3 regions of the Clostridium kluyveri DSM 555 genome follow, and region 1 is predicted to be linked to each of the others. Evidence: riboswitches for the same ligand, from Rfam matches in the RefSeq annotation. Region 1 holds a riboswitch; each other region holds the start of a gene.
The links. A riboswitch is a leader RNA that binds a small molecule or an ion and turns the genes downstream of it on or off. The one in region 1 is predicted to bind S-adenosylmethionine.

Region 1 (2,272 bases):
CAAATATTATATTCCATGGTACTCAATCCTTCAATTTGTGCTACCTGCCTGAGTACCTCTAATCCTGTTTCTATGTTTCTACGTACTTCCTCATTTACATTATAATCTTTGGCAAAAGAGGATATTCCCTCCTTTAAACTCTTATTCATATCTGATAAATTCGATATAGAATCAAAGGCATTTTTCATAGCAGATAACTGTTCTTGGGACGCTGATGCCACTTGCTGGGTAGCTGCAGAGGTATTTTCGGATATTTCACATACCTTTCTCATAAGATCTCTTATATCAATTACTTTTTTATTTTGTATATTTATAACTTTATTTATATCTTCTATGGAATCTATAGATTTTTTACTTTCTATATATATATTATCTAAATTTTCTTTTGTAGCATTGGAAAATGTTATGGTTTCACTAAATATTTTAGCTTCATTATCCATGTTAGCAGATATGTCCGTTATTTCTGATTTAATCTCATCTATTATATACTGAATTTCTTTGGCTTGATTTGAGGATATAGCAGCCAGTTTTCTTATTTCATTTGCCACTACTGCAAAACCTGAACCACTTTCTTTTGCCTTTGCAGCTTCTATAGAAGCATTTAAGGAAAGCAAATTAGTATTTTTACTTATATCATTTACTGCATCTGCTATATTTTGAATTTTAAAAGCTTTTTCATATAAATTTTTTACTTTCGATACTAGTTTTATATTTAGCTCTGAAGACTGATTCATCTTTTCAATCAATTCTTCATAAGTTTCACTACTGTGTTTTACTACTTCCATCATAGAATGAGCATTATTTGCAACCGACTCTCCATTTTGTGATACAGATTTATGTCCTTCCACAAATTCTTTAATAAGTGTCTCCGTTTTAATTGCATCATTCATCTGTTCTGTCATATCCTGGGATATATTATTTATAGCAGAACTGGTTTCTTCACCTGATCTCTCTACCAATATTGCATTTGAACTTAAATCTTCGCAGTAATTTACAACTTTATCAGTCATTATATTGGTTTCATTTATAAATCCCCGTATACTTAAAATCAATATATTTATACTTGAACACAAAGCACTAAAAATACTTTTATCATGTGTTTTTATTTTTTTTGTTAAATCTCCTCGGGATATTTCTTCTGTAGACTTATTAATATCTTCCAAAGATTTAAGAGTCAAATTTAATATTATAACAACAGCTGTGACTAAAATTATAATTAATAAAACCCATACAATATTATTTAATATAATACCCTTTCCTCCAATAATACTGGAGACAATAAAAACTAATAGTGTTAAAAATACCGAACTTACTCCAAATATAAGATCTATCTTTCTACCCTTCATATTTAAAACCTCCTAAAAACAAAATTGAAATACAAAAACCTCTTCTTAATAATTAAGAAGAGGCCAAAAAACCACAGCATCCTCTCATCTTTAAGGAAATATCCTTCAGGATTTAGCACATTTCTAGAATATCTAGCTGTTGCCGGGCTTCACAGGGCCAGTCCCTCCACCTCTCGTGATAAGAGCGTATATAATGTGTATTCATTTTTTATTACAATAAATTATATACATTATGACTATAATTTGTCAACAACTTTATAGGATTTAAAATTGATTTTTAATACTATATTTTTATCAATAACCAAGTGTTTTTATAATATCTTTAACTTTTACATCCGAATTAAATTCTGGATTATCTATATAAAGCATTATAACTGGATAATCAGCCCTTTCATACTTAAATATATTATCACTATCTTCACTGAAAACAGTTGGATTTCTCTTTTTATATACTTCTTTAGGAGCATCTATGAATATTTCTACATAATTTTCCGCTCCAATTATATTTTTTGCATATTCTCTATCCTCTTTAAATCTGCTTACAGATGTAACTATGGTTATGGTGCCACTATCTGCAAATAAATTAGCTACTTCTGCAATTCGTCTAGTCTGTTCATGGGCATCTTCTGAGTTAAATGTAAGATCAGAGCTGAGCCCAAACCTTAGATGTGAAGAATCAAGATAGTATACTTTTTTCCCTAAATCCACAAGTTTCTTCTCAAGTTTAACTGCTATTTCATTTTTTCCACATCCAGGAAGTCCTGTAATCCAGATAACTCTTCCTTTCTGGCCTAGTTTTAACTCTCTATCTTTTCTTGATACAAGTCTTTTTCTTATAGATATATTTTTACTTTTTACCTCTTTTATTTCCCTTTTCAATGAATCTTCTATATTTGAAATAATTCCTCCACCACTTATATCGTAGT
Region 2 (2,272 bases), 1.2 Mb from region 1:
TAGTACCTATGGCTTTTCCAACTATAAGCTTTGTAAAAGGAAAGATAGCTATCATAAGTATTATAAATGGAAATGATCTAAGTAAATTTACCACTACATCTAAAACCTTATAAACTGCCTTATTAGGCCTAAGCCCCCCTGGCTGCGTTATTATTAGTAAAACTGCAGGTATAAATCCTATAATTACGGCAAATACTGTAGAAACTATTACCATATAAAATGTCTCTCCTACAGCCGGAAATAGTACCTGCTTAAATATTTCATTAAAACTCATACTATTCCACCTCCCATGTTACATTTTTTGAAGAAAGATAATTACATATTTGTTCCTTATCTTTTTGGTTTATATTTATTACTAGGCTTCCCAGTACATTATCTCGAAATCTCTCAAGTTTTCCCCACACTATGGAAAATTTTATATTTAAATCTATAGCCATAGAAGTTATCAAATTATCCTGACTTATTTCCTTCGGGAAAAATATTCTTATGTTCATTCCTCTTTCCGGCAGTAAATTTTCATTTCCCAGCAATTTTTTCAAATATTCACCTGGCCTTAGGAATACTTCTTCCACATCTCCTTCTACCTTTATCTCCCCACTGTCAATAATTGCTACCTTGTTACATATTTCTTTTATTACTTCCATTTGATGTGTTACTACTACTATGGTTAGTTCAAATTCCTTATTTATCTTCTTTAAAAGTTCAAGTATAGATTGTGTAGTATTAGGATCCAAGGCTGAAGTAGCTTCATCGCAGAGTAATATACTGGGATTCAAAGCAAGTGCCCTTGCAATAGCCACTCTCTGTTTTTGTCCTCCACTTAATTGCCTTGGCATACTTTTAGCCTTATCACGAAGTGCTACTAATTTTAATAATTCCTCTACTCTAGATTTTATTTTGTTTTTATCATATCCCCATACCTCCAGGGGAAGTGATATATTATCATATACATTTTTCCTATTTAGCAAATTAAAATTTTGGAATATCATACCCAAATTTTTCCTGAAAACTCTTATTTCTTTTCCTTTTAAGTCTTTTACCTCTTTGTCCATTATCTTTATACTTCCAGTATCATAGCTTTCAAGGCCATTTAAACATCTGAGCAGTGTAGATTTCCCTGCTCCACTCTGTCCTACTACTCCAAATATTTCCCCTTTTTTTATATTAAGGTTTATATTTTTAATTACAACCTTATTATCAAAACTCTTACCAACATTATTAATATTTATCAATAATATTCACCCTGCCTCTACAAATAAAATTATACAGCACTAAAAAATCTGAGGAAAACCTCAGATTTAACATACATAATATTTCTCTCATCTTTCAGCCTTCGCTGCAGGATTTGGCACCATTATACAACGTATTGGTTGCCGGGCTTCAATGGGCCTGTTCCCTCCACCTCTCTTGATAAGTTCAAGATTCATATTCAATTTACGGATTTAATTATATCAACTTAAGTTTATAATGTCAATGGTCACATTGTAAAATAACATATTCCAACTGTTCCCGGACCAGAATATACCCCAACTATAGGACTTATTTGACCTATCATGTGTATATTTTCTATATTAGGTAATTGTAAAATCATGTTATGAACTCTATCTGCATCTTCTTCTGCATTACCATGTACTATATACACCTCACATTGGTTTTTATCTAAAAACTTCTTTCCTATATCTACCATTTTATTTAAAGAGCGCTTTCTTCCTCTGACCTTGTCATAAGTACAACAAACACCATAGCTATCATCGAAATAAACAATAGGCTTTATATCTAGTATCTCTCCAATAGTACCAGGTATCTTTCCTATACGACCACCCTTTCTAGCATATTCCAAAGTGCCAAAAACAAAAAAGAAATGCATATTACTTTTTATCTTTGGTATAGTATCTACGATTTGTTGAAAATTTCTCCCCTGTTCAATGAGTTTACCACACTCTTTTAAAATGATTCCCTCTCCCACAGATGTAGATTTGGAATCATATATATAAGTAGTCAAATTTTTATGCTTTTCACTTACTATTTTTAAAGCATTATATGTACCTGAAAGTCCACTTGAAATAACTATGGCAATTACATGGGTGTAATTTTCTTCCTCAAGTCTTTTATAGACCATCTCCATATCCTCCATGGAAGGCAGTGAAGATTTGGGAATTTCCACTTTCATATTATCATATACTTCCTTTGGAGTGATTTCAACTTTATCTATATATTCTCCACTCCTATATATAATTCTGAAGGAAAGGATATTTATATTATATTTATTTAT
Region 3 (2,272 bases), 1.8 Mb from region 1:
AACAAAAAGTAAAAGAATTTTACAAAAATTATTATTATTATGATCTATCAGATAACAACCTAGAGGATATATTAAATCCAAAAAAATAAATATGCATTATAGATACCTATTCAAAATAATTAAAATAAAAAACTCTGTACTATAATTATACAGAGTTTTTATTGTTAAAGATAATTCTTTATATCATTAACCTTATTTAATTTTTCCCAAGGTAAGTCTATATCAGTTCTTCCAAAGTGTCCATAAGCTGCGGCCTGTCTGTATATAGGTCTTCTTAGCTCTAATTCTCTTATTATTACTGCTGGCCTTAAATCAAACACCTTATTTACTATATCAACTATCTTCTTCTCAGATATCTTTTCAGTGCCAAAGGTATCCACATTTATTGAAACAGGTTCTGCTACGCCTATAGCATAAGCAATCTGTATTTCCAACTTATCAGCAACTCCTGCAGCAACTAAATTTTTAGCTACCCATCTAGCAGCATAAGCAGCAGATCTATCAACCTTAGTAGGATCCTTTCCGGAAAATGCTCCTCCACCGTGTCTTCCGTAACCACCATAGGTATCAACTATTATTTTTCTTCCTGTAAGCCCAGAGTCTCCTTGCGGACCTCCAACTACAAATCTTCCTGTTGGATTTATAAAATATTTAGTATTAGAGTCTAAAAATTCCGGTGGAACAACAGGTTCTATAACATTTTTTATTATATCTCTTTCAATTTGTTCTTTGGTGACAAATTCGTCATGTTGGGTAGACACCACTATTGTGTCTACTCTAACTGGCTTATTCTCCTCATATTCTATAGTAACCTGTGTCTTTCCATCAGGTCTTAAATAATCCAATGTACCTTCTTTTCTAACTTGTGATAATCTCTTTGAAAGCTTATGAGCCAAGTTTATGGGCATAGGCATATACTCTGGAGTTTCATTTGTTGCAAATCCGAACATCATACCCTGATCTCCAGCCCCTATAGCATCCACCTTTTCCATCTTGCCTACTTTAGCTTCTAAAGATTCATTAACTCCCATAGCTATATCTAAGGATTGTTCATCAATTGAACTAAGTACTGCACAAGTGTCACAATCAAATCCATATTTAGCCCTAGTATATCCTATTTCCCTTATGGTTTTTCTAACTATTTTAGGGATATCAATATAACAATTAGTAGATATTTCCCCCATAACCAAAACCATACCTGTAGTAGTTGCAGTCTCACATGCCACTCTCCCCTGAGGATCCTGTTCCAAAATAGCATCTAAGATAGCATCTGAAATTTGATCGCACATTTTATCAGGATGTCCTTCCGTAACTGATTCAGATGTAAACAGCTTTCTCATTCTTAATACCTCCCTCTATAAAATAAAAAAACCACTTCAATAAGAAGAGGTTAAATAAATTAACTACTCTCTTATCTTGCAGCCTTTAAAACTGCTGGAATTGGCACCTTAATGATTAAAGCACTGGTTGCCGGGCTTCACAGGGCCTTTTCCCTCCACCTCTCTTGATAAGAGCTTCATATAATAAATTTTATTAGTTATGAAAACAACAAATTAAGTAAAATAAAAAACACCCAAAAGTGCCTTTTATGGTGGAGGAAGATGGATTCGAACCATCGAAGTCACTGACAACAGATTTACAGTCTGCCCCCTTTGGCCACTCGGGAATTCCTCCGCATTTGGTGCTGGCAGTAGGCTTCGAACCCACGACCTACTGATTACAAGTCAGTTGCTCTACCTGCTGAGCTATGCCAGCTTATTTTATTATTAGATAAATGGTGGGCACAACAGGGATCGAACCTGTGACCCCCTGCTTGTAAGGCAGATGCTCTCCCAGCTGAGCTATGCGCCCCAATTTTTATGGTGGAGGAAGATGGATTCGAACCATCGAAGTCACTGACAACAGATTTACAGTCTGCCCCCTTTGGCCACTCGGGAATTCCTCCATATTTGGTGCTGGCAGTAGGCTTCGAACCCACGACCTACTGATTACAAGTCAGTTGCTCTACCTGCTGAGCTATGCCAGCTTATTCTTTAACTATGTATTTTATAGAATACAAACACACATGCCTAACGTAGATTAGTATACATTCTCATTCATTTATTTTCAAACCTACTATACCCGTATAATATAATATTAAAGGTTTATTGCTCCATATTTCTTTAGATTTCTTTGAAAATCATATGTATATGGTTGAAATTTAATATTTTACCGCTTCTCATCATATACATTATATATAATGTTCTCTATGAAATTATTTATAGATTCAGGT

Region 2: linked by a shared signal. The riboswitch ahead of CKL_RS03265 (methionine ABC transporter ATP-binding protein) and the one ahead of CKL_RS08815 (methyl-accepting chemotaxis protein) in region 1 are both predicted to bind S-adenosylmethionine.
Region 3: linked by a shared signal. The riboswitch ahead of metK (methionine adenosyltransferase) and the one ahead of CKL_RS08815 (methyl-accepting chemotaxis protein) in region 1 are both predicted to bind S-adenosylmethionine.

The regions. Positions count from the first base shown of each region.
Region 1 is NC_009706.1:1,904,171-1,906,442, forward strand. Features, by position in the region: gene CKL_RS08815 (methyl-accepting chemotaxis protein) at 1-1,346, opposite strand, end outside; SAM riboswitch class I at 1,428-1,531, opposite strand; gene CKL_RS08820 (GTP-binding protein) at 1,641-2,272, opposite strand, start outside.
Region 2 is NC_009706.1:654,440-656,711, reverse strand. Features, by position in the region: gene CKL_RS03270 (methionine ABC transporter permease) at 1-274, opposite strand, end outside; gene CKL_RS03265 (methionine ABC transporter ATP-binding protein) at 276-1,232, opposite strand; SAM riboswitch class I at 1,317-1,417, opposite strand; gene CKL_RS03260 (DegV family protein) at 1,478-2,272, opposite strand, start outside.
Region 3 is NC_009706.1:3,717,831-3,720,102, forward strand. Features, by position in the region: gene CKL_RS17870 (ABC transporter substrate-binding protein) at 1-89, shown strand, start outside; gene metK (methionine adenosyltransferase) at 165-1,340, opposite strand; SAM riboswitch class I at 1,409-1,514, opposite strand; tRNA gene CKL_RS17880 (tRNA-Tyr) at 1,590-1,674, opposite strand; tRNA gene CKL_RS17885 (tRNA-Thr) at 1,680-1,755, opposite strand; tRNA gene CKL_RS17890 (tRNA-Val) at 1,776-1,851, opposite strand; tRNA gene CKL_RS17895 (tRNA-Tyr) at 1,861-1,945, opposite strand; tRNA gene CKL_RS17900 (tRNA-Thr) at 1,951-2,026, opposite strand.